DNA from 2 places in the Paenibacillus sp. P13VS genome. Region 2 is predicted to be linked to the other one. Evidence: riboswitches for the same ligand, from Rfam matches in the RefSeq annotation. Region 2 holds a riboswitch; the other holds the start of a gene.
The links. A riboswitch is a leader RNA that binds a small molecule or an ion and turns the genes downstream of it on or off. The one in region 2 is predicted to bind ZMP and ZTP.
Positions count from the first base shown of each region.

Region 1 (14,931 bases), on a different contig from region 2:
GACTTCGAGCGCGGATTCATTCGTGCAGAAGTCGTTTCCTACGAAGACCTGGTTGCAGCTGGTTCCATGAACGGTGCCAAAGAACGCGGACAGCTTCGTTTGGAAGGTAAAGAATATGTTGTCAATGACGGAGATGTTATGCACTTCCGTTTCAACGTATAATTTTATAACCAATTCAAGCAGTACATGATAGACATGAACAGCCCTGCTGTCTTCTCCGAAGATGGCAGGGTTTTTATTTGGAATGAAGGTAGAGTGGCAGATTAGAGGGAGTAGGTGAGAACAGCAGGGAAGGACTTGTGATGGCGACCCGCTTGTTCTGCTTATACTGGATTGTTTGCGCGGTGTGGATATAATAGAGGAAAAGGGCATGGGGGAGGATGGACAATGGAGGATGCAGTAACTCGTATTCCATATGATGAAGCCTATGTGAGAGCGATGCATTTACCGAAAGAGATTAGTGATCTGCTTCTTGTTAAGGGATTACCTCAGTTACGCGATGAGGGTAACGATCTGCTGGGTGTCCATTTTCGGTCCATGCCGGAACGAGGCTTGATTCAAGTACAGCATGAAGGTGGCTGCATTACGCTTCTGCCGATCGGATATGAATGGGAGGAAACGGCAGCCTTGCTCGGTGTGGAGACAGGAACGGGCGCAGTTTACTCGGTAGATGCATCGTCAGGGGAATACGGGCTGATCAACACCAGTCTGCTTCGGTTTCTTGAATTTCTCCAGCGTTACGCTCAATTCATTGAGAATTTCTCGGAAGTGCATGAGCCCAGTGTGATGACACTCGAAGAAGCCCAAGCCAAGCTGGCAGCTTTTCAAAGGGGAGAGCTCATACCTGGAAAGAAAAAGATTCATGGTTCCGGCCGGAAAGAGGCCATAAGCGAACTCCGGGCATTCTTTGCCGAACAGGATCCGGGTAGTTTATCGAATGAAAAATCCTGGTGGAGCCTGGTGCTTGAGCAGCTTGAAGATGGCTTGTTGTAGTTGATGTTACATTGTAACATAATGGAATAAAGCCCATTGTCACTTATGCCATAATCTAAAGCGAACCTGTAGGCAGATGGAAAAGCATCTGTTCAGGTTGAGAAGAATATGCTATAATTAAGAGTCGTGTACCTAGGTTAATTTAGCTCGCTTTTTGTAAGACTTAAGCAGAGCTCCGCGTAAGGTACATGGGTTCTTTTATATAACTTAAAAGTAAAGGATTTGATGACGTTGTAGCGATGTTGCGTCGGTCATTAATGAATGTTACGGTCAGGTTTCGGTTGAACTGAGAACCTATGCGTTATGAAAATAGATGATATAAATAATGAACATGGAGCGTCTGCCCAGAGAAGACGTGCAGCGCATTACCAAAAATAAATCGTGAGGTGACTATATATGTTGGATAAATTACAGGCATTGGCGGACCGTTATGACAAGCTTAGCGAGCTGCTCTGTGACCCGGATGTGGCAAGCGATAACAAAAAGCTGCGTGAGTATTCCAAAGAGCAATCCGATCTGCAGCCGACGTACGAAGCATACAATGAGTACAAACAGGTGAGTCAGGATCTCGAAGCAGCAAAAGAAATGCAAGGCGAGAAGCTGGATGACGAGATGCGTGAAATGGTCAAAATGGAAATCGAAGAACTCAGCGCCCGTCAGAAAGAGCTGGACGAACTGATTCGTGTTCTCATGCTGCCGAAAGACCCGAATGACGACAAAAACGTCATCGTGGAAATTCGCGGAGCAGCGGGTGGAGATGAAGCGGCATTGTTTGCAGCGGATCTATACCGCATGTACACACGTTATGCCGACAATCAAGGCTGGCGCGTGGAATTGATGGATGCCAATACGAATGATGTCGGCGGATTCAAAGAGGTTATTTTCCTCATCAACGGCCGCGGTGCATACAGCAAAATGAAGTACGAGAGTGGTGCACACCGTGTACAACGTATCCCGACAACCGAATCAGGTGGACGGATTCATACTTCTACTTCAACGGTTGCCGTTATGCCAGAAGCTGAAGATTTCGATATTGAAATTCATGACAAAGACATTCGCGTGGATACGTTCTGTTCCAGCGGTGCCGGCGGACAGTCGGTTAACACAACGAAATCTGCTGTACGGGTAACGCACGTTCCAACCGGAATCGTAGCGACATGTCAGGATGGTAAATCGCAGAACTCGAACAAGGAAAAAGCGCTGCAAGTATTGCGTACCCGGATCTTCGATATGATGCGCCAGGAAGAAGAAGCGAAAATTGCTGGGGAACGTAAGAGTAAAGTGGGTACAGGGGACCGCAGTGAGCGGATTCGTACGTACAACTTCCCGCAAAGCCGTGTAACCGATCACCGCATTGGTCTGACCATGCACAAATTGGATCAGGTCATGAACGGAGAGATTGAAGAAATCCTGTCTGCGCTGACGATTGCCGAGCAGACGGAGATGATGGATAGAGGAGAATAATGCTGTGACCCGCGCGCAGTTTGTGATGACGCCGGAACAGAGCTGTCGGGAAGCCTTCGTGGAGGCTTCCTCTTTTTTGGAAAAGAGCGGCGTGTACGAGCCGCAGAATAATGCCCGGCTGCTGCTGGAGCATGTACTCGGCGTCTATGGCGCCGCGTATTACATGATGCAGCCGGAGCCCTTCCCCAGCGAGCTGCGCAGCCGCTGGGAGGACGCCGTCACGCGCAAGGCTGCGGGTGAGCCGGCGCAGTATATCATCGGCAGCCAGGAATTCTATGGGCTGCCGTTTGAGGTCACGCCGGCCGTGCTGATTCCGCGGCCGGAGACGGAGCTGCTGGTCGAGGCTGTGCTGCGCGAAGCCGACCGCGTGTTTCCCGGCGGCGCTCCGCTCGCCGTCGATATTGGCACGGGCAGCGGTGCGATCGCGGTGACGATCGCCTCGCAGCGCCCGCGCTGGCAGGTCGGCGCCGGAGATATCTCGGCGGCGGCGCTGCAAGTGGCCGCACGGAACGCGGCCGCGAACGGGGTACAGATCGACTTCCGTGAAGGCGATCTGCTGGCCCCGTTCGCAGGGGTGCGGGTGGACATTCTGGTGTCCAACCCGCCATATATCCCGGCGGCGGATATCGCCGGGCTGCAGCCTGAGGTGCGCGATCATGAACCGCGCACGGCACTGGACGGCGGTCCGGACGGACTGGCACCGTACCGGGTCATGCTGGAACAGCTGGCACTGCTGCCTGCGCCGCCGCAGGTCATAGGTTTTGAACTCGGTCAGGGACAAGCTCGCGACATCGCCGCATTGCTTGAATCCGCCGGACACTGGCCGGAAATTATCATTGTTCCGGACCTTGCCGGGATCGAGCGGCATGTCCTGGGTGTTCGTACTTCGGAACAGGTGACGAAAATGTAAGGTTCTGCGGGTTTTCTTTTTGCCGCGAAATCCTCTACAATGGGATATACCGAAGATTGCTGAATGCTTGGGGGAACATAACTACATGCTGCATAAATTCAAAAAGATAGACTACTCGATTGTGTTCATCTTACTGATCCTGATGGTCATCAGTATTTTGTCCATTTATAGTACGACCTTTGGCCGTCCGAAGCTGGAGGGGCTCACGAGAAACGCTGTTATCTTTTATATTCTAGGTTTCGTGATCTTTTTTGGAATATCGATGATCAATTACAAGGTTATTATCAAAAACTATTTATATATTTATGGAGTAGGCATGGTGCTGCTTATTCTGGTTATGTTTATAGGTCAGGAATATTACGGCGCCAAGGGCTGGTTGTCCATTTTTGGCTTCAGTTTGCAGCCCGCAGAGTTATTCAAGCTCTGTCTCATTGTGTTCTTGTCGGCCCTTCTGGCCCGAAAGAAGAACCGACCGCTTTATTTTGGACGTGATGTCGTACCGGTTTCACTTTGCGTACTGCCACCTTTGCTGCTCGTCTTGCTGCAAAATGACTTGGGGAACGCACTGAGCTATGTGATCATTCTGGTAGGACTGCTCTGGATTGGCAATATCAAGTTCAGCCATGCCCTCATTGGATTTATGATTGCTGTGGCTGCTTTTGTCGGGGGGACACAGGCTTACATTCACTATCATGATGAAATCGTCAAATTCCTGAAGGACATTGGTCGTTCTCACTGGGCGGATCGCTTCGATCCATGGCTCGTGCCGGATCAGACCTCCAGAGACGTACTCTGGCAGACCTATAACGCGAAGCTGGCGATTGGCTCTGGTGGCATTAGTGGTAAAGGATACCTGGAAGGTACAACGATTCAATCCAATCGGGTACCGCTTGCTTATGCCGACTCGATTTTTGTGCAGATTGGGGAGGAGTTTGGGTTTGTAGGTGCTTCAGTGCTGCTGCTGCTGTACTTTATTCTCATCCACAGGCTGGTCCTGATAGCTCTCGAATGTAAAGATCGCGCAGGGCCTTACCTCATCGTCGGTATTATAGCGATGCTGCTCTACCAGATTTTTGTCAACATCGGTCCGTTCATCGGCTTAATGCCGCTGACCGGGATCACGCTGCCTTTTATCAGTTCAGGGGGGACCTCGCTTGTACTGAATATGATCAGTATGGGTATCGTCATGAGTATCAAGGTTCATACGGAAGAGAACGAGGATATTTTGGGCTCTGCAGAACAACCGGGAATTACGGATATTGTCCTCAAGTTGTTCAGAAGGAAACCGTCCCAGCAGGAACAGTAATTCCTTTTATCAGGTACAGGAAACAAAACAAGTGAGTCATAGAACCCTGGAAAGATCAATCCAAGCTATTTGGATCTGATGCTTCCAGGGTTTTTCTTTTGCTGGATTTTCTCTAATAATTTTCGTAAGTTGGGCTCCATCCTCCACGCGGTGATTAAAATTTCCAATTTATCTCTCTATTTTATACAATGGAAATTATAAGTCAATTTGGAAAATGCGTATAGGTATCCGGGAGGACGATTGTAGTGATGTGGAGAATGCTGAAAAAGATGGACGGTGTAATTCTGTTTGTATTGTTTTTGCTGATGGTTGCAAGTGTGTTTGTCATTTATAGTGGTACGCAGACGGATGCCACTTTGGCCAGGCATCATATCAAAACCTTGTTGTTTTATATTGTCGGATTTGTCGCAGTAGTGGGCATCGGACTAGTAAATTACAAACTGTATGTGAAATATGCTTTTTATCTGTATGCCTTAGGCATCGTTTTGCTTGTTCTCGTCAACTTTGTGGGTGGACCAATCAATAATGCCAATGGATGGATCAAGCTTGGGGACAATCTTTCGTTTCAACCTGCGGAGTTGTTCAAGATGATCCTGATTCTATTTCTCGCACATTTGCTTGTGAGACGCCAACGAAACACACTCGGGTTCTGGAGAGATATCATTCCCATCGGATGTTGGGCGTTCGTTCCGTTTGCACTCGTCATGATTCAGAATGATTTGGGCAACGCGCTGGGTTACGTCGTCATCTTGGCCGCGGTATTGTGGATCGGTAATATCAAGCTAAAACACGCAATCATTGGCCTTGTTATTGTAGCCGTAACTTTCTTTGGTTTCGTCAAAGCCTACACGACGTATCATGATGAAATCTTTACCTTTCTCGAGAAGGTAGGCCGTGAACACTGGGCGGAACGGATAGATCCGTGGCTCGTACCGGAAAAGGCCACATCCAAGGCGACATGGCACACCAAAAACGCAGGCTTGGCTATAGGCTCCGGAGGCATTATCGGCAAAGGGTATTTGCAGGGAACCTCCGTCCAAAGTGGACGCGTGCCGTATACCTATTCGGATTCCATCTTTGTCGTTATTGCTGAGGAATTCGGTTTTGTAGGAGCGTCGGTGCTGTTACTGCTGTACTTCATTCTGATTCACCGAATGGTTCTCATTGGTATGGAATGCAAGGATCGGGCGGGACCGGTCATTATTGTAGGCATTATTGGCATGCTCTTATACCAAGTGTTTGAAAACATAGGTGCGTTCCTCGGACTGATGCCACTAACAGGGATTACCCTTCCGTTCATCAGTTATGGGGGGACTTCATTGCTTATTAATATGGCTTGTATCGGACTGGTCATGAGCATTAAATTATATGGAGATGAAGAGGAAGACGACCTGCTGCTTGGAGAGCAGAAGCCTGGTTTGCCAGACCGGTTACTGCATTTGCTGAGAAAAGAAAAGAGCGCGTTGTAATCATCGAATAGGGTTATATATTGGGTTATATATTAACAGTTAGGTTTGATAGATCTTAAGCAAGGCTGATGCACATCGGTAACAGATGTGGTCGGCCTTTTCTTAATCCGGCTCAACCACGTTAAAATGAAAGAATGAATTTGCTAGATTCATGATTTTTGCTAGGTTTACTTCTGTCTCTTCCGGGCATACTGATAGACATGAGAGAGTTGCAGGGAACATGATCACGGGAGCCGAGGGGGAGAACGGGATGAGCAGAAGAACAGTGAAACAAATGGGACTAATTATCGTTTGTCTTATGATGATTATTATGATGTGGGAAGGTCAGAAGACGGATGCAGCTGTAGCTGCTGCAGCAATTCCGGAGCAATCCATCCGTTTGCGGATTCTAGCGAATTCGGATGCGCCAGGGGACCAACTGGTGAAACGCGAGATTCGGGATGCTGTGGTTGCCCAGATGAGTGATTGGGTTACAGAGCTGGATAATCCGCAAAGTCTGGATGATGCACGCCATGTCATTCGTGAGCATTTGTCTGAAATCGAAGATCGGGTGGGAGAAGAGCTGGCCAGCCGTGGACTGGACTATCCATATCAAGTGGAGCTTGGTGTCGTTCCGTTCCCTACCAAACTATACGGAGGCACGGTATATCCCGCAGGTGATTATGAAGCAGTGCGTATAACACTGGGAGAAGGAAAGGGTCAAAATTGGTGGTGTGTGCTGTTTCCGCCGCTATGCTTCATTGATGCAAGCACAGGGGATGCGCTGGCCAATCCGTCTACGGTATCTGCAGCGGCTGCTGAGCCTGGAGATGCTGAAGCATCTGTCCAGGGAGCAACACCGGAAGCCCGTTTTTTCCTGGTGGATCTGGCGGTTAAACTATGGGGTTGGGTAGCCGGGTTGTTTGCTTAATATTGTGAGAATGATAGGGAAGGGCGACTTCGATACAGGAAGCTGCCCTTTTGCCCCATTTTTTAATGAATGGCTGTCATGCTTAACGGATGGGGTTTACAAGAGAGATAGCGAGCCCGTTCTTAGGTTGAACAGATATGCTATAATTATAGGTATTCGAAATGAAAGCAAGACAGCTACCGCCAAGGTCGAGGCCCCGCGGTTACTAACCTATTGAAGTTTAGGGATGATGGGATATATGAGTAGAGAACAAGAGCAATACACAGGAAACAAAGATTCGGGAAAACCAGAAGGATTGCTTACGTCGGTGTGGGATGTCAGAGCATTGATGAGTGAGAACGAGCTGCATGTTGTGGGTAATTTGGTTATGGGTGAACTTGAGGCACAGGGATCCGATGAGAAAAAAAAGAGCGCCTACCAGCAGGCGCTCGCTGACTTGCAGGCTGCTGCTGCCTGCATTCGTCAAGGCCAGACCGTTGCGTTTCCGACAGAGACGGTATACGGTTTGGGCGCGGATGCGCGCAGTACAGCCGCGGTAGAGGCTATATTTGAAGCCAAAGGCCGCCCGTCAGACAATCCGCTCATTGTGCATATTGCACATCGCGATCAGCTGGATTCACTGGTTACGGAAGTGAATGAGGCGGCAGAAGCGCTGATTGAGGCCTTTTGGCCAGGTCCGCTCACCATTGTGCTGCCTGTTAAGCCAGGTGCCGTATCCCCGCGGGTTACGGCTGGCTTGGATACGGTGGGTGTCCGCATGCCGGATCACCCGGTTGCTCTGCAGCTGCTCGCAGCGGCGGCGTGCCCAGTGGCTGCGCCGAGCGCTAACCGCTCCGGGCGGCCGAGCCCCACGCTCGCTTCACATGTGAGCGAGGATCTGGCTGGCCGCATCGGCGGCATTGTGGACGGCGGCCCCACGGGTGTGGGCGTCGAGTCCACGGTAGTGCAGGTCGGTGACGACGGTACCGTCACCATCCTGCGCCCTGGCGGCATTACGGCGGAACAGTTGTCCGCCGTTGCCGCCCATGTCGCCACGGACCCGGCGATTCTCGCGGGTGGGTCCGAAGGCGAAGGCAGCCCGGCGCCGCGCTCGCCGGGCATGAAGTACACGCACTATGCGCCCACAGGGGCGCTGTGCGTGGTAGAGGGGCCGCCGCCAGCCGTGGCGGCCTGGATCAGCGCCGCCCTCGCGGAGGCGGCGCAGCGCGGAGAGCGCACCGCGGTGCTGGCGTTCGCCGAGCACGCGGAGCAGTACCGTGCCGATGCCGTATTCTCGCTGGGCAATGCCAGCGAGCTTGAAGAAGCAGCGCGCCGGCTGTACGCCGCGCTGCGCAGCTGCGATGAGCAGGGCGCCACATACATTGTGGCTGAAGCCTGCTCACGCGAAGGGCTGGGCGCAGCCGTCATGAATCGGCTGCTCAAGGCTGCTGGTCACCAACTTATACAGGTTGGGGACCAGTAACACCATGACCGGAGCTGACGACGTCTCTCCGGTCCACCTGATCGGCAGGCCGTGGCAGCAGGCACCACCAACCACGGCCTGCCGATTAGAAGAGTCCCCTTTTGACACGCCTGCCTGCATCTCTCTGACTATTCATTCTCTATCTCCCGTCATGTTTGTGTCCTTGTCCGCATATCGTGTACAAGAACCTTTACGTGACTTGGGGGTATGGGAATGTGGGATGTGTCTGCCCATCTGGGGCAGTTGGTAACCATTTTGATTATGGCCGTCGCCCTCGGGCTGGATGCCTTCTCGCTGGGCATTGGGATTGGCATGAAAGGCATTCGTTTGCGTGATGTGCTGCGAATCAGCTTGGTTACGGCCCTGTTCCATGTGATCATGCCGCTGATCGGTATGTACACGGGGAAATACGTCAGTTCACTTCTTGGGGACATCACGACGTATGCTGCAGGCGGATTGCTCGTTTTGCTTGGGGGTCACATGATTCTGAATGCATTTCGTGAAGGTGACACCAAGCTGGTGGACCATCGCTCCATGCTGGGTGTGATCTTATTTTCACTCAGTGTGAGTGTGGATTCGTTTTCCGTTGGGGTATCCCTCGGCATGTTTAGCAGTGATCTGGTACTGACTGTACTTGCCTTTGGTGCATGCGGTGGAATCATGTCCGTCATGGGTCTGCTGCTGGGAAGACGAGTGAGCCAGAACCTTGGTGATTATGGTGAAGCGATTGGCGGAGCCATCCTGCTTGCGTTTGGACTGTTGTTTATTTTTTAATAGTCATAGAGCGGAGCAGTTGCAGCCCTTGAGCAGTCATAACGATACTCTTTAAATTTTCATCATTTAAAATTAAAATATTGCATCATTCGACAACATTTGCGAAATGGGGAGGCTATCACAATGAAACATATTTTGTTTGTATGTACAGGAAATACGTGCCGCAGCCCCATGGCGGAGGGGCTTTTGCGCAAGCTCGCAGCGGAACGGGGCATTCAGGTAGAGGTTCGTTCTGCAGGTGTGGCGGCAGCATCGGGAATGCCGATTTCCCGTCATGCCGAAGCTGTATTAAGAGATCACCAGGCGGAAGGGCCTGGTCAATCTACCCAGCTTGACGCGAGCCTGATTGGCTGGGCGGATTTGGTCCTTACGTTAACGCGAAGCCATAAACAGCATGTCATGCAGGTTTTTCCGGATTCGGTACACAAGACGTACACGCTGAAAGAGTATGTGGAGAATGATGATCAGGTTCTGAATGATCTTCAGGAACTGGACAGCCTGTTCGCCACACTGGAACTGAAGCGTGCACTCGGTCAGGAGATTCTGGCATCAGAGCGTGAGCGCGTGATCGAGATCCGCCAGCGCATTCCAAGCTTTGATATATCCGACCCATTCGGGGGCAGTCGTGACGATTATAATATTGCTGCTGCAGAGATCAGGACGGCATTGGATCGGCTTCTGGACAAGTTGGGATAAACCGGGATTATGCAGGGCAATGTAATTGGGCAGTGATGAACCATTTCCAAATTTATTTTTATATGCAAAAACGAACATGTAGTGTAAATTACCCGTTGATTTTAAGCGTGGGTTGTTTTATGATGAAGGGGAAAACAGGGATCCGGTGTAACTGGCGACGAAGTGGGCACAACCACAATGGAGCACCGGAACAAACGGCCGGTCGCCTGGGCAAAAGAGCAATTCTGCGATACCCGCAGACTGCTCTTTTTTTCGTCTTTCATCTGATTATTCGCTATAATAGTACCTGAGATGCCGTGCATGAATACAAGAGCGGGCTGCCGTGAGGAAGTCAGGCATGATTTTATCGGGAGGCGATAGGATGACTATTGAGTTAGATTCGGAACAACCCGGATTGCAGGAACAGACCGCATCCATTCTGCGTGAACTGGCACTTGCCGGAAAGCTTGGACCTGGACAGATTGTTGTGATCGGTACAAGCACAAGCGAGGTTGCAGGCCAGAAGATCGGTACGAGTGGTGCCGTTGATGTAGCACAGCAGCTTCTTGCAGGGATCCGCGAGGTACAGCAGGAATTCGGCTTCGAGCCTGTGTTCCAGTGCTGTGAACACTTGAATCGCGCACTGGTGATGGAGCGTTCATTGCTCACACGTCTTGGTTTGACTGAAGTGGGTGCCGTGCCCGTTCCCAAGGCAGGCGGTTCCATGGCATCCGCAGCTTATCGCTCGCTGAGTGATCCTTGCCTGGCTGAACATGTGCAGGCTCATGCGGGAGTGGATATCGGGGAAACCATGATTGGCATGCACTTACGGCATGTGGCAGTTCCCTTCCGTACAGCGCTTCGCTACATTGGGGAAGCCCGTGTGACGACAGCCTTGACCCGTCCGAAGCTGATTGGCGGCGAACGTGCGGTGTATCAGATGGAAGAGCAACCAGATTCGACATTTTGCGACTAAATCTTCAACCTACTATAAAGCGAAATTAATGTTTACACGAAAACGGAGACTGCAGGACAAATCTGGAGAAACGAAGTGCTCGCCTAAAAGCTTTCTGAAAGAAAGCTACATCGGAAGCATAGGCTATCACCGGATTTCCCCTTTAAAGGGGGATTCAAAAAATCTGGGGATAACAGCGATCGGAAGATTGTGCTGCGTTCGGAGTGGCGAGTGTAACCTTTTAATTTTGCTTTATAACTTCACTAATATACTGGGAGGAATTTAAACATGGAACAATTGCGTAAGAATGACCCTGCAGTACTTGAAGCGATGAATTTGGAGTTGAAACGCCAACAGAACAACATTGAGCTGATTGCATCCGAGAACATCGTAAGTGAAGCGGTAATTGAGGCACTTGGATCTGTACTGACAAACAAGTACGCTGAAGGATACCCAGGCAAACGTTATTATGGTGGCTGCGAGCATGTGGATGTTGTGGAAGATATCGCACGTGACCGCGCGAAGGAACTGTTTGGCGCTGAGCACGTAAACGTACAGCCTCACTCGGGAGCACAAGCGAATATGGCAGTATATCTTGCAGCGTTGAAACCTGGTGACACGGTGCTGGGCATGAACCTTGCTCATGGTGGACACTTGACTCACGGTAGCCCAGTGAATGCATCTGGTTTGCTCTACAATTTCGTGGCCTATGGCGTACAGGAAGATACTTTCCTGATCGATTACGATGAAGTGCGCAAAGCAGCGTTCAAGCACCGTCCTCGTCTGATTGTTGCAGGCGCAAGTGCATACCCGCGTACGATTGATTTTGAAAAACTCGCTTCTATCGCAAACGATGTAGGTGCATTGTTCATGGTGGACATGGCCCACATTGCAGGACTGGTTGCTGCCGGATTGCATCCGAGCCCGGTTCCTCATGCCCATTTCGTAACAACGACAACACACAAAACGCTGCGCGGACCTCGTGGCGGTATGATCCTGTGCCGCAAATCCTGGGCAGCTGCAATTGATAAAGCGGTATTCCCAGGTTCCCAAGGTGGACCTTTGATGCACGTTATTGCTTCCAAAGCGGTAGCACTGGGTGAGGCCCTGCAGCCTTCGTTCAAAACTTATGCACAAAACGTAGTGAAGAACGCTCAGGTTTTGGCTGAAACACTGATTGCTGAAGGATTGAACATTGTATCCGGCGGTACAGACAACCACTTGATGCTGATCGACACTCGCAGCGTGAACATCACAGGTAAGGAAGCTGAGCATGTGCTCGATTCCATCGGTATTACCGTGAACAAAAATGCAATTCCATTTGATCCGACAAGTCCGTTTGTAACGAGCGGCATTCGAATTGGTACTCCGGCAGCTACTTCCCGTGGCATGAACGAAGAAGCCATGGTTGCTATCGGTAAAATCATTGCCAAAACATTGAAAAATCCTAAAGATACAGCGAAGCTGGATGAGGCCCGCGCGGAAGTAACGGCTCTGACAGACCAATTCCCGCTGTACACAGATCTGAAATACTAGTCCACAGGCACATGGAATTATTGTACAACTAGAGTAAAAAGGACCGGAACATGCCAAGTTTCCGGTCCTATTTTTATAGTATTCGGTTTTCTGTAATGATTACATGTCCTTTGATGGTGTAATTCGGTGTAGGTGATGATATAATATACAGGATTTATCGGGCCTATGAATGATAATTAGGCATTATTGGTAATGCTGTACATGAAGAACTTACCGGAGGGACAAATTAGATGGGAAAATTAGTAATATGTGATCACCCCTTGATTCAACACAAACTGACGTTTATACGCGACATGCGTACGAATACGAAAGATTTCCGCGAACTGGTGGATGAAGTGGCTACGCTGATGGCGTACGAGATTACAAGAGAGATTCCGCTCGAGTCTATTGATGTGCAAACACCTGTAGCTGAAACACAAGGAAAGGTCATCTCTGGTCGTATGCTTGGTCTGGTACCAATCCTGCGCGCAGGTCTGGGTATGCTGGATGGCGTTGTTAAACTGCTTCCTGCGGCAAAAGTAGGACATGTTGGTCTGTTCCGTGACCCGGAAACACTGCAACCTGTTGAATACTACACAAAGCTGCCTACAGACGTTACGGAGCGTGAGCTGATTGTTATCGACCCAATGCTGGCAACTGGCGGATCTGCCATTGCTGCGATTGACGTGCTCAAAAAACGCGGCTGCACCCAAATCAAAATGATGAACCTTGTAGCAGCTCCTGAAGGTGTAAAAGCAGTTCAGGACGCGCACCCGGATGTGGACATCTACGTGGCTGCACTGGATGATCGTCTGGATGATCACGGTTATATCGTTCCCGGATTGGGAGATGCAGGAGACCGTCTGTACGGCACTAAATAAGCATGCTGCATGCTGAATAGAAAAGGGGCTTTGTTTGAATGTCCAAGAAAATTAAAGTCATGACGATATTCGGAGTTCGTCCGGAAGCCATTAAGATGGCTCCGCTTATTTTGGAACTTCAGAAACATCCCGAATCTATCGAATCCATCGTCTGTGTGACCGCACAACATCGTCAAATGCTGGATCAGGTTCTGGAAGTGTTTAACATTCAACCGGACTATGATCTGGATGTCATGAAAGATCGCCAAACGCTGAATGAAATCACGATTCGTGTGCTTGGTGGCCTGGAGCCCGTACTGCGCGAAGCGAAACCCGACATCGTGCTTGTTCACGGGGATACGCTGACTACGTTTGTAGCCAGCTATGCAGCGTTTCTGCAGCAGATTCAGGTGGGCCATGTGGAAGCAGGTCTTCGTACGTGGAACAAGCTGTCACCGTATCCGGAGGAAATGAACCGCCAGTTGACCGGCGTACTTGCGGACTTGCATTTTGCACCGACAGATTGGTCGTTCTCCAACCTTGCCAAAGAAAATAAACCGGAGTCTAGTACCTATGTCACAGGCAACACGGTAACAGATGTGTTTCAATATACAGTACGGCAGGATTACACACATCCGGTACTTGAATGGGCACAAGGCAAACGTCTTGTGCTGATGACAGCTCACCGCCGTGAATCCCAAGGCGAGCCTCACCGCAACATTTTCCAGGCCGTCAAACGGATTGCCGACGAGTTCGAAGATATTGCCATCGTGTACCCGGTGCATCCAAGTCCTGCTGTGAAGGAGCCGGCTCACGCGATTTTGGGGAATCACCCCCGTATTCAATTAATTGATCCACTAGACGTGGTGGATTTGCATAACTTTTATCCGCATACTCACTTGATTTTGACCGATTCAGGCGGTTTGCAGGAAGAAGCGCCTTCGTTTGGTGTGCCCGTGCTGGTTCTGCGGGATACAACGGAGCGTCCTGAAGGCATCGAGGCTGGAACGTTGGAGCTGGTGGGTACGGATGAGGAACGTGTTTATGAACGGACCAAAGCTCTGCTTACGGATGATGCGCTGTATGCAAGCATGAGTCAAGCTGCCAATCCATACGGTGATGGACATGCATCGGAAAGAATTGTCAATGCGATTTTGCACCATTTTGGCGTAAATAGTGAACGTCCGGAATCATTTCACAGAAAATTCAAAAAATAATTCGTTTTTTCTGACTGAATCATAAAGGGTACAGCATACAGTTAAACTGTACGGTTTACGCGGGTTTACGGGCTCCCGGGGGCCTGTAAACCCGTCGTTTTACCCTTTAAAACACTAAAATCATTCAATTGACAAAGGCTCTCATCATTCAGTAAAATTAACTGGGATTGCAAGGGTGGCGTGGAAAATGGCCGATTCGAACAAACCAAATTCATCCCGTAACCATGACAACAATGTATGGAAAGCGATGGGGCTCGTGACAGCTTTTGGGATCGAGATTGCCGTTCTCGCTGTTGCCGGATATTACGCTGGCTCCTGGTTGGACAAGACCATTGGAGGTAACGGAATATGGATCGCCGTAAGCGTTCTCTTTTTTCTGGCGGCAGGTGGAGTGAGCATCTACTTTATCGCGAAAAAATTC
Region 1 covers NZ_WYEV01000005.1:174,234-189,164, reverse strand. Annotated here, with positions in the region: gene ychF (redox-regulated ATPase YchF) at 1-162, shown strand, start outside; gene GUA98_RS14635 (SUKH-4 family immunity protein) at 388-993, shown strand; gene prfA (peptide chain release factor 1) at 1,390-2,457, shown strand; gene prmC (peptide chain release factor N(5)-glutamine methyltransferase) at 2,483-3,367, shown strand; gene GUA98_RS14620 (FtsW/RodA/SpoVE family cell cycle protein) at 3,453-4,673, shown strand; gene GUA98_RS14615 (FtsW/RodA/SpoVE family cell cycle protein) at 4,922-6,142, shown strand; gene spoIIR (stage II sporulation protein R) at 6,393-7,052, shown strand; gene GUA98_RS14605 (L-threonylcarbamoyladenylate synthase) at 7,291-8,514, shown strand; gene GUA98_RS14600 (hypothetical protein) at 8,519-8,764, shown strand; gene GUA98_RS14595 (manganese efflux pump MntP family protein) at 8,728-9,288, shown strand; gene GUA98_RS14590 (low molecular weight protein arginine phosphatase) at 9,412-9,984, shown strand; ZMP/ZTP riboswitch at 10,122-10,203, shown strand; gene GUA98_RS14585 (TIGR01440 family protein) at 10,346-10,939, shown strand; gene glyA (serine hydroxymethyltransferase) at 11,207-12,454, shown strand; gene upp (uracil phosphoribosyltransferase) at 12,685-13,314, shown strand; gene wecB (non-hydrolyzing UDP-N-acetylglucosamine 2-epimerase) at 13,353-14,510, shown strand; gene GUA98_RS14565 (AtpZ/AtpI family protein) at 14,698-14,931, shown strand, end outside.
Region 1: another riboswitch for ZMP and ZTP. It lies ahead of GUA98_RS14585 (TIGR01440 family protein); the one in region 2 lies ahead of GUA98_RS05345 (bifunctional 5,10-methylenetetrahydrofolate dehydrogenase/5,10-methenyltetrahydrofolate cyclohydrolase).

Region 2 (14,931 bases):
AGTATTTTGTTTACACCGATGCTGCGAACCGAAGGCACGATTAACAAATTGCTCGAAGCTGTAGGCTTGCACTCATTAAGCCAGGCTTGGCTGACCAATCCATCCATCGTCATCTGGACCATCGCCATCGTCTCCATATGGCAAAGCGCCGGATTTCAAATGGCCATCTATCTGGCCGGGCTGCAATCCATTTCTCAGGAATATTACGAAGCGGCAACCATTGACGGGGCTAGCTCATGGAAAAGCTTCTTTAAAATCACGCTGCCACTGCTGCTGCCAGCCATTAATATCAACCTGATGCTGACCCTAATCGGTGGACTCAAAGTATTTTCCGAAGTCTACGTCATGACCGGCGGGGGTCCGGGTAATGCTTCTCAGGTTGTGGGTACCATTATTCTGCGTTCCTTCGGTGAAGGCAACTGGGGACTCGGTACCGCAGTCAATACACTGCTGTTCGTCGTTGTCACCATTATCGCCATTCCGCTGCTGATTTTTATGCGTCGTAAGGAGGTTACCGAATAACATGGGCTATACTCGCAAACTTGCCATCCGCAATTACATTGTGGAAGGATTTCTAATTCTGGCCTCCCTGATTGTTCTTCTGCCGCTCGTGATTCTGATCTTCGGTTCATTCAAAACAAGCGCCGAGGTACTCAGCTTTTCGCTTAGTTTACCTGATACATGGCAGTTCTCGAACTACGTGCGGGTCTTCGAAGAAGGCGGTCTATCCAGGGCTTTTCTCAACAGTATCTGGATTACTGGCGTATCCTCGGTCATCAATATCGTGGCATCTTCGGCAGCATCATTCATTCTAGCTCGCAGAGAAACGAAAGTCTCCGGAGCGATCTATATGTATTTCTTCATGGGACTCATTGCTCCAATGTCAATCATTACAACGATTCGGGTTGTACAGGGCTTGGGCTTCTACGGAAGCATAACAAGCGTTATCCTGATCTATGCCGCTTTGAATACGGCGTTCAGTGTATTCTTGTACAGTGGTTTTATCAAAACCATTCCAAGAGCGCTCGACGAAGTTGCGTTTCTGGAAGGTGCAAGCGTGTTCGGCGTATTCTTTCGGATCGTCACGCCGCTCATTCTGCCGGTTAACGCGACAGTGGCCATCATGGTGTTCATGTCGGTATGGAATGATATTACGATTCCGGTTTACTTCCTGACAGACAGCTCCACGTGGACGATGCCGCTTTCAATTTACAATTTTTACGGCAAGTACAGCCGGGACTGGAATTTGATTTTTGCCAATCTTGTACTGACTTCGCTGCCTGTATTCATCCTGTACTTATTCGGTCAGAAATACATCGTAAGCGGCCTCACGGCTGGAGCCGTCAAAGGCTAAGCAGCTCTACAACCGAAGCTCATGATGTTTAATTAAACCCTAAGAAACCCACCTAACAAGGTGGGTTTTTGTCTTTTTAACTTTTGTCTTCAACTTAATGGGGAGCTACTATCCTGCACTAAGCTTCGCTTTTCTTTTTTACCCGCTTGGGCCGTGTCAATTCGTAACTGTGCTTAATCATTCCTTGCACATCTTCCACAGGCAGATTACCTTCCACGTTAACGGTGTTCCAGTGTTCCTTGTTCATATGGTAACCGGGAATAACCTCCGGGAATGCGTTTCGCAGGAAATCCGAACGTTCCGGATCACACTTCAGATTCACACTGACATGTCCGTTATAGTTGTGCAATATGAGTGCAAATAATTTTTGGTTTCCTTGGTGGCGTATCGCCGTCCAGCCTTCTCCAAATGGATGATCTTCATATGAACTGGGATACGACAAGCAGTATTCCGTTAATTCTTCCAATGTCATGATCTATTTCCTCCGTTTTCGTTCTCTGAGTTTAATCCATCCTCGCTGTAATGAACCAGGCCGTGTCGAACGACGCTCGTAGAGAGATCCTTCCCATCCCATTTTGGATGAACCGCTGGTTATATGCAAGGTTACTTCATCGTGAATGACAAAAAAGAACCGGCACTTCATGCCGATTCCCGTGCATTACTTAATATGAAGCTACTGCTGTACTATACCTCTTGTGCAACTTGCGGTAATTTATCCGGAGCTTTGTGGTTCATGATTGGAATCATGGCCAATGCGCCAATAAGAAACAAAAACCCTGCTCCGCTATAGATCGTGCTCAGTGAAAAGGCATCTTTTAACGGACCTGCGAAGGACATGGAAATGACCATCATGCCTACGAACATCGGATTCAAAACGCCATTTACGCGGCCAACTATCGAAGCCTCCGACCATTTCAGAATCATGGTGCTGATTCCTATATGAATGCAAGGGAACACCAATCCATTCAGAAATTGAACGGTCAGCGTGACGGGAACACTTGTTGAATAACCTACGATGGCTGTACATACCGCACCGGCTACCATTCCAATCGCCAGCAGAATTTGTGGTGGAACCTTCTTCGCAAATGTGGCTACTATTCCCCCACCAATTAGCATGGCTGCACCATTCACCATCAGAAGATATTGCAGGAATTCCTTTCTCCTGCCAAGCTGCTCGGTAACAATGAACAGGTTGAGCGCTTGAGCTACGCCAACGGAGAGACCCGCAAGTATAAACGCCAGCCCGAGCATTCGGAGCACCTGACTTTGCCAAACGTAACGAAACCCTTCGACGAATTCTTTTCGGAACTGCCCTTTAGCCCCAGCCGTTTGTGTCTGCATCTGATCCTCGGGCAGGCGAACGAGAACGAGTGCGGATAGCAGGAAAACGATGCCCATAACAGCGATGGATATTTCCAGGCCAAACGTGCTGTATACGAAGGTGCCAAGCATCGGGCCAAGCACCATAAAAATGGCCATCAGGGATTGGAACAGAGCCATGCCCTGCTGCAGCTGTTCTTCTGCAACATGATACTTAAACAACCGCATGCTTGAAGGCTGGGAGAACTGCGACAGAATTGCCGAAATAAATGCAACAAGGTAGACCGAATGCCATGAGCCGTAATGTATGGTCAGGAGAACTGCAAATACGGATACGGCAGATAATACATCACACCAAATCATCGTTCGTTTGGGCCGCCAGCGATCAGCAAAGGTACCTCCGATGAACGAAAACACAAAAATCGGGGCAAACTCGGCCACACTAATGAGTGAAATGGCGTATGGATCATTATTCGTTGTCTCTGCCACATACAGTAGAATTGCAAAATTCCGAACCCAGATGCCGATCTGTAGGAGAACGCTGGATAACAAGATTGTCTGAAGAAACCGATTGCGAAACAGGCTTGGTGCATTCGTGCCTTGGACTTGCCTATTCAATCCCCTCAACCTCCATTTGTCTTAAAGATGTCCATACTTTAATGATCTGACGTCTCCTCTCAAATCATAATTATACGGACATCATCTTCCCACGCCACCGACTAAAGACTGATTTTTCCAATTGGACGATTTCCTTGAATTTAACAATGAAGTCCAACTCAGTCCTTCGGACCATGCGAACGCAGCTGTTCATCCAGCCACATCAGAGCAGATTGCAGCCTATCTTCCGGTATGGTTTCATACCGGTCTCCCAGAGAAAGTTCAAATGAACAATGCCCGGTCTCGCTGTTTTCGTTTAGATATGAAGTAAACCCTATTCCAAACTGCTGCGTCATTCTGCTGAGAATGGGTTCAGCCTCAGCCGTGGTTCGTTCGATGTACACATGAAACATATTCGACACGGGTATTTCGGGCAGTGTGCGTACTCCGTAACACTGATTCAGCAAAGAAGCGAGCTGCTTCGCTTGTTCGTAATAGATTCCCATCTTATTGATGCGTTGATCATAATAAAATTGGGCACTTAGAATATATGGATATAGACCGATCAAATCCCCGCCAAACCGGCGTTTCCAAACTCGGGACTGCTTTATCATATCCGTATCTCCAGCCAGTATTGCTCCTGCAATTCCGCCAATGCCTTTGTAAAAAGATACATACACACTATCAAACAAGCTGCAGATCTCTGCGGCCGACTTCTGATAGTAAGGTGTGATCTCAAACAGTCTGGCTCCATCCAAATGCATTTTGATTCCCCGTTCACGGCAGTAAGCCGAGATGGCTTCGAGTTCTTCATATGCAGGCAGCTGGCCGCCAATCTCCCGCTGAGGCAATTCAAGCAGTAGACAGGCTATGTCGCCTTCGATCGCTTGTACATCTTCCAATCGTATCAACCGGTCCTTGTCACCAAGCAGAACCGCTTCAATCTGATGAAGCTCCTTCAACGTGTTTTCTTCATGAATTTCAATGTGACACAGGGGATGATAAGCTACACGCTTCAGTTCCTTTTGATCACAGTAAATCCGCAGCGCGATCTGCTGTGACATGGTACCACTTGGGAAAAAGATGGCTGCCTCCTTGCCCAGTACTTCAGCCATCCGCCGCTGGAAATGTTCAATGGTTTCTCCGCTCCCGTAATGATCGCTGTACATCTCACCGTCAATGTGCTGAAATGCTTCCTGGAGAACCTTGATTTTGCGACTGCCATGACCGCCAATGATATACTCAGCCTCCATGAACGCATCCATTAATGATGTATCCGGTGTATCGCTCAAGCCATACCCCGCAGTCTCTTCAGCAGATGTCTCTTCGATCTGATCTTTAGCTTGGTTACCCGTATGTTGCCCCATCTGGCTCACACCTTTCTATTTAACCTTTACATAATCATTGTCATTCGTGAAAAGCCGTTATATCATGCTTTGCTTTTACTTTCGCCAAAAAGTCGAGCAGTCTGCCTTGTCTGCAATATTGAAAGCAATAATTCTCTCCAGCAGAGAGAAATCCACGGGTTGTCTCCATTTGATTCGAATCAATTCCTTCGTGTGATCATAGCCAGCCTCCACAATCTCGTCTGAAAACTGAAGAATGCCTGCCTTCTCGGGAGCAATCGCCATATGCTGTTTGGCAACGCTGAATCCGATAATGAAGGTCTCATGATCCGTAAACATTGGCTGATTCCATGCAATCTTGGCCTTTAGGTTAGGAAATGTTGTAGCCACCCAATTCAGTACTTCTTCGGCTCGAGCACGCTGGTCAGGGTTATCCATCCGCGTCAGAAAATCTTCAAATTCTTTCAAGTAAACTCCTCCTATATGGAAATTAGTTAAGTTCGTTTGTTTATTGGTTAACTTACTCTTTTCCTCAAGTATACACGTTCATCTCAAGTCTCCAAATAAAAAATCGTTTGATTCGTGCTGTATCTCTCTGGAGCAGCTTAAAGTTCTTGCCGCTAAGCGGACAACTCCTTCCACTGAATAACATATCATATGGCAAATTGATAGATTGGAGGAATTGCTATGGTTCGTACACTTGACGCCCGTACGTCACTGGGATCAGCAGGAATTACCCCGCTCAACGTCATGCTTGGCGCAAATACTCCTACCCTGCTGGGGATTGTTGGACTCAATATTTTTAATCCGGGGCCGATCATTCGAACACAATTTAATGGGACCTATCGTATCTCGGTGTCCAATGTGTCTTCCTTGCCTTCGTCTATTCGTTTTGAAATATTCAGAGGGGCAACCTATACGGGGCAACCGATCTATGTAGTTTCCCAGCCTGTATTTCCTAACGACAGTACGATTCTGGCGAGCTTTGAAGGTTCGGATTATAATGTGCCTGCACCAGCCAACGGGCAGCTCATCTATTCCTGCTTTGCAACGTTCGTCCCTGTATCCGCATCAGAACAAGCCACCCGTCTTGGACCGGAATGCTTCAATGCTGTAGCTTACAGCGACGATTAACTCTACGTTTCGATTACTCCTCAGCTTCGAAGAAAGGAGGACTTCAATTGGTTAAGCTATTGGATGCAAGAACTTCTCAAGGATCTAAAGGTCAGGGCGTTCTCACTCCCAATTTCACAAACGGTGTTCCGTTATTGTTCGCTCAGGTTGGGCTGCAAGTAAGTAATCCGGGACCAATCATCCGCACACTTTTCTCAGGTATCGTAACGGTAACCGCCAATCAGTTATTTAACAACGGTTCTCTTGCCGTTGAGGTATATCGTGGTCTGGGAGCCTCGCAGCAGCTGGTGTACCGTGCAGAAAGGACTGTCCTCGGCAACCCTTTCTTCAGTCCGTGTGTGCTCAGTTTTACGGGCTCTGATTATAATGTCGCTCCCCCGGCAAATGGCCAGCTCGTCTACTCCGCCTATGCGACATTCTCTTATGGTCCGGATACCGGCGTAAGTAATGTCAGGCTCGGACCCGAAAGTTTTAATGCAACTGTGTATTCCGATGACTAAGAGCCCTGAAACAGATGAATTCAAACAAAAAAAGAGCATCCTTGTCAAGTTAGTGACATAAGGGTGCTCTTCGCTTGTTTACTTCACAGATGCTTAATTTACAATGTTCACTTCACTGAAAGCAAGCTGTCCGTAATAAATTTCAGTTGTCCTTCCAAAGTGATCGGATCATTATAAGTGTCCGACGTGTTATCCAGCTGGAAGACATGTCCTTCTTTAACAGCAGGCAGATTCTCCCACAGTGTATTGCTGTATACGACCTCGGCATCACTTGTATCGCCCGACCACGGGCTGGTAAAGATGATGTCACCTGCATATTCCGGCAGCACTTCCATGGAGATCGAAGCAAAGCCTGTTCCGCTGTCAATTGCTTCTGCCTGAGCCTTGGTCGGGGCTTTCAAGCCAAATTCACCATAGAGGATTTCACCGCCACGACCATAGTTATGGCCGAATACGTACAATCCCTTCGCGTATGGATTCAGAATGGAGACAGTGCGGTCACCGACTGCGGCTTCTACTTTGGGTTTCCATTCGCTAATCTGCGCTTCCCAGTTTGTAACCCAGGCTTTCGCTGCATCTTCCCTATTCGTTAGCTTGCCTAATTCAAGCATAAGATCTTTATAGTTGAGTTTGCCATATTGAATTTGAACCACAGGGGCAATTTGAGACAATTGATCAAGGCCCTCTGTGCCCGTATAAGCAATGATCAGATCTGGTTTGAGGCTTACCAGCTGTTCCGCTGTAGGCTGCTCACCCAGATCAGTCGTTCCTTCACTTATCAATTGATCCTTGATATACTTATTGCCCATTGCTCCAGACAGAGCTCCTACCACGGGAACATCCAGTGCTACAAAGTATCCTGTCGTAAACGCCGTCAAATCAATGACACGCTGCGGTGTTTTGGGTACCTCAACTTCTCCCGCATCCGATTGGTATGTAACGGTCTCCCCTTCGTCAGTTGTCGCTGGTTCAGCTGCTGATGCTGAGTCAGTTGTCTGCTCTGCCGTGTTTGCACTTGCATCCGTCGCTGTACTCGTCGTCTTGGTCTGACCGCATGCACTTAGTACCAGCAGCACGGTTAGTGCCAGTATAAGCAAGATCGAATTAGATCGCCTCAACAATGTAAACCCACCTTTTTAAATGATATTGATAATCGTTATCACTTTATCATGATGCAGTCTATTTGACAAGCTAATTCTAGTTCTCTTTGTAAAATGTAGTTATATTGAATGTTTCACCCCGCAGACAGCTTTCATTACAGGAACAAAAAAAAGCCGCCATGGGCGACTTTTAAGACAGATTGTTTAGTATTCGTGGAACCTTGTAATCTCCCATCCTTATCCTGTATTAGCTCTCTTTCAAGGTATTATGATCAACTACCATCCAATGGTTATCCCTATATTGCAACGTTATTCTTACAGAGATGGAACCTTCATTCGATCGATATTTACTGACCTCAAGTGTGGCCTCATTCTTCTCGTCCGCCAGCTCAACCTTTTCGATCCGCAGTAAAATTCCTCGGAGATTGCTTTCATTACCTTCATATAAACCTTGCTTAAGCAATTGTTCATAAGTAAGGTTATAAACGTCCACCTTATATTCCGTTTGTAAGAACTCCATTATATGTTGTCCATCAGAATCACTTAATGCAGGTGTCCGATCATAATCTATTGATATATACTCCATTGATCTATTAAGAGCTGAATCTATCATGATGACCTCTTCCAATGCTGCAACATATAGTTCGCTTAGACCGTTATCAGCATCTGCATTCGTGGACGTGCTTGCACAAGATGTTGTCAGACTAACCAGTGACAGAACATAAATGAAGTACAATAACTTCCTGGGAATGACCCTCACCTCCTGTGGATTCCTTAACTCCTTAACGGAAGTCTCATGGAACATGTTGCACATTAAAAAAAGCAGTCCTCAGCGGACTGCCCGTTCGTTTTTACATTTTCAGATCCAATTGAAATTGATCCAGCTCTTCTTCTGCTTCACGCATTAACTCCAATAGCTGATCAGCGTATTCTCCAAGCACAGCCCTGCTGGCCTCAAAATTCACCCATTGAATGGTTAGTGGTATTGAAATGAAGCCTGTAATGACATCCCATAACGCATCGAGATTCCGCCCGTAAGAGTCATCTAACCCCAGCTTCGCCTGAAGAATATCATGCAGCTCTTCTTTTCCATGAATATCATTTCCATCAATGATTACTGTCTTCATACCATCCTACCTTTGGTCATTTGATTTGTTCAAACGTGCGATAATGATCGGTTGTCTTGTATATTAAGCCATCACTGGAATAGAGGATTCGGTCACTCCCCCGGGTTCCACCCGAATAATTGATATCTGCCTCGTACCACGTTCTTCCCTTTTTCTTGGGTAACAGGCCTTCCCGATTCTGAAAAATATCACCGCCGATACTTTTGCCTGGGGCCACATCTTGCAGATTTCCTTCACTTGGTTCCCAGCCTAAAGCTCTGGCCTCCTTCTTGGTAATATAATTATCCGGAAGCTCCTGATGCTCGGCAAGATAATTGGCCACTTCGTCAAATTGGTTCAAGACAGCCTGAGTCTGGGTCGAATCATCTACAGTTAGCGATTCAAGTGAACAACCTGCGACCAGCATCGTCGCAAGAATAATGAGTACAGCACCTAGCCATTTTTTAATATACACTGCTTATAATCTCCTTTTAATCTTCTTAACTCAAAAAAGTATATACCAATCTGAACACAGTTCCAAGTATAGCTAAAGTTAAAAGGATTGATGTACATTTCAAAATGAAGTACTATCAAGGTAATATGGTCATATGTAACTGGCGAACACGGTGAACCGTGAGGGAGCATATGATGTCTAATCAAGCCGTACGCCTGGGCCGAGGTAAGGAAGTTTTATTTCCTTGCCTCTTTTTATTTGGAAAGGGCGATGATGAGCATGAGTACAGAGAAGCTAATGTTGAATTGACAAACGGTAGCGGACTTTATGAAGTAAGAGATGACTGCGAAGGTTGCCGGGTTGAAGGAGAAAGGAATTACACCTTGTCTAGCGACTATTTTGGTTGGTGATGATCCCTCATCAGAAACGTATGTACGAATGAAAGGCAATGCATGTGCCCGAATAGGGGTACATTCGATTAAAGTGGTTTTGCCTGCAGAGACTACAACGGAGCAATTAATTCAGGAAATAACCAAATTAAATGAAGACGTATCCGTTCATGGCATTCTGCTGCAGCACCCGGTACCGCATCATATCGATGAAAGAGCCGCTTTTGATGCTATAAGCATAGAGAAAGACGTGGATGGCGTTACCACCCTAGGATTTGCGTTAAATGCCTTTGGAATCGCCGCTTTCCCTTCCTGCACACCACAAGCAATTATCCGCATTCTGGATTTCTATAACGTACCCATCGAAGGCAAGCACGCTGTGGTCATAGGAAGAAGTCCAATTCTCGGTAAGCCCGTTTCAGCCATGCTGCTTAACCGAAATGCAACGGTAACTACCTGTCACTCCAAAACCGTCAATCTGGAAGAAATCGTGAAGTCAGGAGATATCGTGATTGCTGCCGTTGGCAAAGCCTGTTTTGTAAAAGGAAGCTGGATTAAACCTGGTGCAGTTGTCATTGATGCAGGTTACAATAAAGGCAATATCGGTGATGTGGACTTTTCATCCTGCTTGACTCCGTCATCTGCCATTACACCCGTCCCGGGTGGGGTTGGTCCCGTAACCATTGCTACGCTGATCGAACACACGATCAAATCAGCCTGCATGCAATCTGAAAAAACATCATAATATGTACGAAAGCACGCAAAGCTCACTCGTTTCATGAGGGCTTTGCGTGCTTCTTAGTGTATAGACATAAACCGTAATGAGCATTGAAAGTTCGTATATCTGCTAGTTCCATTTTCGTTACTCTACATATCTGTTCATGTTCTTTTTATTTCTTCGCATATTGTAAAATGGCCGTCGCCGCACGAATACGAAGTTCCTCGTCTTCACTCTGTAATGCCTTCCTTAGTACGTCGAGAGCTTCCTGCACTGTTCCGTCATCTACGCCAACCGAATGTTGAACTGCCGTTTCCGTTTCGGAAGTTCTTGAAATCCACGGCTCCAATTGAGCCTGTGAAAGTGGATACTCGAATGTTGAAATGATCGAAGCATTCGAAATCAGAGCACGTACCTTATCGTTTATCTCTGTCAGTGGAATTCGTCCCAACCACGTTACGCCTCGCCGATGACATATCGAATCTTCTTCAATGCTAACGGAGTCATCATAAAAGTAGTCACCGACATCTCCAACATATACCCACTCATCGTCATGAATTAAGACATGATCTCCATCCTGTATGATGTTTACAAATGCCTGTAGGGTACCTATTATCCCGCTCAGCTCCGATTCAGGTATGGCATAATGCTGCCCGATTTGCTCTTTCCATTCTTCAGTCGGCAGTTGTTCCAAATCCCCTGTAGCTGGCCAATCGATCCCGATAAAGTTATCTTCCAGGAAGGCTGCAGTTCGATCAGTTCCGTGTATGATGGATTGGATGTGAAAAAGGTTCATGCTGCACTTGTCCTCCTCTGATGCTACAACTTTATTTTACGTTCTACACATTATAGATGCTTTCATTTGGTTTGTCTTTCGCTTCAGCAGTTTATTAGATCAATCCAACAATCTCGCTTGAAGGTTATTTTTTCGTTTCCGAAATGCCGATGGTGTCTCGCCAAAGGCTTCACGGAATTTTCTTGTAAAATGTATACCGCAGTCGAATCCGACATCCGCAGCAATCTCTGCGATTTGCCGATTCGTTCCAGCGAGAAGCTGCGCTGCCTTCTCCAATCTGAACTTGTGAACTGTATTTAGAATCGTATCCCCTACCTGCTCCTTAAATAAATGAGAGAGGCGTGAGGTGGATAAACAGCATCGGTTCGCCAGTTCCGGTATGCTTATTTTCTGCGCAGGATACATCTGCAGATACCGCATGATCTCCGCAATTCGGGGATCCATCGTCGCCGGAACATCCGGTGGATAGGTGTGTTGAATATGAATCAACGTCTCCTCGAGGGCCAGCTCAGATAATCGGCGATATTGTTCCGAACGGCCATCCGAAAATCCATGACGCACCAATCTTTGAAGAGCATTTTGCAAATCATGCTGTACCTCTTCCGAAACTATCCGCTGGTAGATGAAACGAGCTGACGTTTCAGGTAGCTTCAACCAAGTACTCCAATGGGGATCGGGTATGAAGTGTACCCATATAAATTCCCAATGATCCTGCTTCGTTCGATAATGATGCGGAAGCCCTGGCATAAGAATCGCCACATCCCCCGCTATGCAGGTTATCGAATTTTTGCCATGCTGTATTTCCCCTTCACCCGAAAGCGTATACATTAATAACCAGTCGATGCTCCCCGTTGGTCGATGAATTTCATATCCGTTCAACTCCTTATAATGACCTGCGATCAATATTCCAAAGGGCCTGTGTCCAACTATAGCATAATCCGCATGTTTTTTAGCCATTATCACACTACCTCGCTATGATCTATTCCATATAAAATGTAGCTGTAACGATATTTCTTTTATTATTGAACACAGTAGAATTCATCGTAAAGAACATATCACAAGGAGGTTGTCCCAGCAATGAGCCACATCTCAAAATTATCTTTAATAGATGCAGACCGTAAGAACATCCATCCCGGAAAATTGGGTATGCTTGGTGGTGCCAATCCCAGAGGAGATGCCTTTGGATTCACCAATTATTATATGACTCGTAATGGCGAGCCCTTCATCCCTATTGTAGGTGAATTTCACTTCTCCAGGTTTTCATACTTGTACTGGGAAGAAGAACTGCTGAAAATGAAGGCCGGTGGAATTCACATCGTAGCCACCTATGTCTTTTGGAATTTTCATGAGGAAGAAGAAGGGGTCTTTGAATGGGGTGGGAATCGAAACCTGCGTCATTTCATCGATCTGTGTGCCAAGCTGGATCTGCCCCTTATCCTTCGTATCGGTCCATTCTGCCACGGCGAGGTTCGCAATGGAGGAATTCCGGATTGGGTAGTTTCCAAACCTATTGAGATTCGCTCGAATGATCCTGCATATCTGAAGCTTACACGCAGACTGTATCGGGAAATCGCTAGTCAAATGAAAGGCAGCCTGTATCAGGACGGAGGACCCGTGATAGCCGTACAGTTGGAAAATGAATTCATGCACGCCGGAGCACCGAATGATGCCTGGGGTTACAAAACCGGTAAGTTTCTGTCCTCGGGAACCGGAGGTACAACTCATCTGGCCGAGCTGCGCCGCATTGCCGAGGATGCAGGCATTCGTCCGCTGTTCTTCACGGCTACCGCTTGGGGCGGAGCTGCCGTTCCTGAGGAAGGCTTTTTGCCTATGCTTGCAGGTTATGCTTATACTTCTTGGCTGCCTGACCAGCCTCCAAGCAAGGAATTTGTGTATCGTGATCTTCATATTACTCCGGCGGAGCCCGTTCATTTTGACGCACCTGAATATCCCGTTGCGTATTGTGAAATGGCTGGCGGTATGCAGGTTAGTTATAATGTGAGGCCATATGTCCCGGCAAACAGCATTGAAGCCATGACCCTTGTCAAACTGGCCAGCGGCAGCAATCTGCTGGGTTATTACATGTATCACGGCGGCTCCAACCCCGTCGGCAAAAAGAGTTACCTCAATGAGCAATTCCTGCCGAAAATTACGTATGACTACCAGTCTCCCTTGGGTGAATTCGGCAGAGTTGGTGCATCCTATGACCGCATCCGCGCCATCTCTTTGTTCCTTGAGTCTTTCGGATCGATCCTTGCTCCGATGAGAACGGTTCTGCCTGAAGGTCAGTCTACCATCGAACCGACAGATACAGAGACATTACGCTGGTGTGTCAGACATCAAGACGGCTCAGGCTTTGTTTTCCTGAATAATTTTCAGGACCAGGTCGACCTGCCCCGCCGTAAATTACGCATCGAATTGGAAACATCCAAAGGCAGCGTTGCCTTCCCTGCTGAAGGTGAACTTGAGCTTCCTGAAGGAATCGGATTGATGCTGCCGTTTAATCTGGAACTTCATGGCGTGACCCTACTTAGCTCAACGGCTCCATTGCTCACCATGATCAATACAAATCAAGAAAAAACGATTTTCTTCTATGCACATGAAGGCATGACACCGGAATACGTCGTTTCCAAAACGAAACTAAAGGATCTACAGTCCAGCGGAAGTGTAATATTGGATCACGGATCTTGTTATGTGATTCAACCAAGCGTGGACAAAAATAAATCAGTTAACTTCCTAACCACGGATGGTGGTTCCGTACGTTTTGTTTTGCTTTCAAGAGAAGAAGCGCAAAAAGCATACACTTTTGAACTATGGGGACAACCAACACTGGTTCTCAGCGATTGTCCTGTAACGGTCAGTAATCATCAGCTTATCTGCACATCGACAGGATCTTCCCATATTGCTGTTTCGCTGTATCCCAATCCAGAGCAAGATTTGCATGCCCAAAATTCCAGCACTGTTCATTGTCAACACGGGGGTTCCACTCTTTTCACTACCTATACAATAGATATGCCTGAATATACACCAGAGGTGTTGATCGAGAAACCTGCGGAGAAATCGGCCTTGCTGCAATTTGCCGGAGAATGGCCGGCTCATGTTCATGATGTATGGCTTGAGGTGGATTATGAAGGTGATGTGGCTGAAGCGTTCCTGAATGGCCGACTATTTACGGATCATATTTCTTACGGCAAGACCTGGTCCATCGGTTTGAAGGAATTTTACACGCAGCTTGAGTTCTCTGAACTGCACTTATCCATAACGCCGCAGCGCAGAGGAACGGTCCATACCTTTGTCAATCAGGCACAAATTGAGCGCTTTGAGGGAGTCGAGATCGCCGAATTCCGCCGTATTGAAGCCATTCCGCAATATCAAGTCGCGTTGTATCCGGTTAAAACTGCTGCTGCGATTGGACAACTATCCGTCCCATTCTCCAACTAAGATCGCATAAAGCCCTGAATTCGTTCAAATCGAACAACTCAGGGCTTTTTCTCATATCGCTGTGTAGGTTAACTTCGTCATACGAAGGATTAAACATCCGTTCAGGTTCTTTTAAATATTCGGGTTGCACCTGCTTTTTTCCAATTCTTTCGTTTTAAATGCTCAGCTACGTGGTATCCTTGAGTAGAAAATACAGGAAATACACATACATATTTCTTTCAGTAGAAGCATGAGAAGTGAGGAGATTTTTTTAAGTAAACCAATCAGCTTTGGGATTATAGGATTTGGCTGGAGAGCCGAAGCTTATCTGCGGATCGCGAAGCAGCTCCCCCATGTATTCAAAATCAGCGGAATAGTTGTGCGTAATCCGTCCAAATATGTGGAGGCTGCCAAAAGTTGGGACGTCACCCTCTACGAGTCATCCTATGAGATGGCCCATCATATTATCTCTACAGACAGCCATTCCAGAGGATCGGCTTCACTGCACTCCTCCAACCAATAAGGAGATGTAATCATGAAATATACGCATATTCTTTTATCAAGTGCTATCCTGCTCAGTTCATTATCCATGTTGAGTGTCCCACAACAATCAGTCTCGAAGACTTCTGTTAAAAGTTCAGTTGAACACAAGGTCGTTGATTCGTCCATTTACCCAAGCGCCAACCAATTTAATAAG
Region 2 covers NZ_WYEV01000003.1:49,904-64,834, reverse strand. Annotated here, with positions in the region: gene GUA98_RS05405 (carbohydrate ABC transporter permease) at 1-522, shown strand, start outside; gene GUA98_RS05400 (carbohydrate ABC transporter permease) at 524-1,354, shown strand; gene GUA98_RS05395 (MmcQ/YjbR family DNA-binding protein) at 1,473-1,826, opposite strand; gene GUA98_RS05390 (MFS transporter) at 2,039-3,292, opposite strand; gene GUA98_RS05385 (threonine aldolase family protein) at 3,451-4,536, opposite strand; gene GUA98_RS05380 (iron chaperone) at 4,714-5,055, opposite strand; gene GUA98_RS05375 (hypothetical protein) at 5,305-5,751, shown strand; gene GUA98_RS05370 (hypothetical protein) at 5,799-6,251, shown strand; gene GUA98_RS05365 (ABC transporter substrate-binding protein) at 6,359-7,372, opposite strand; gene GUA98_RS05360 (hypothetical protein) at 7,599-7,964, opposite strand; gene GUA98_RS05355 (barstar family protein) at 8,203-8,478, opposite strand; gene GUA98_RS05350 (ribonuclease) at 8,495-8,932, opposite strand; ZMP/ZTP riboswitch at 9,058-9,139, shown strand; gene GUA98_RS05345 (bifunctional 5,10-methylenetetrahydrofolate dehydrogenase/5,10-methenyltetrahydrofolate cyclohydrolase) at 9,251-10,045, shown strand; gene GUA98_RS05340 (hypothetical protein) at 10,191-10,814, opposite strand; gene GUA98_RS05335 (helix-turn-helix domain-containing protein) at 10,914-11,771, opposite strand; gene GUA98_RS05330 (beta-galactosidase) at 11,892-14,255, shown strand; gene GUA98_RS05325 (hypothetical protein) at 14,485-14,757, shown strand; gene GUA98_RS05320 (hypothetical protein) at 14,770-14,931, shown strand, end outside.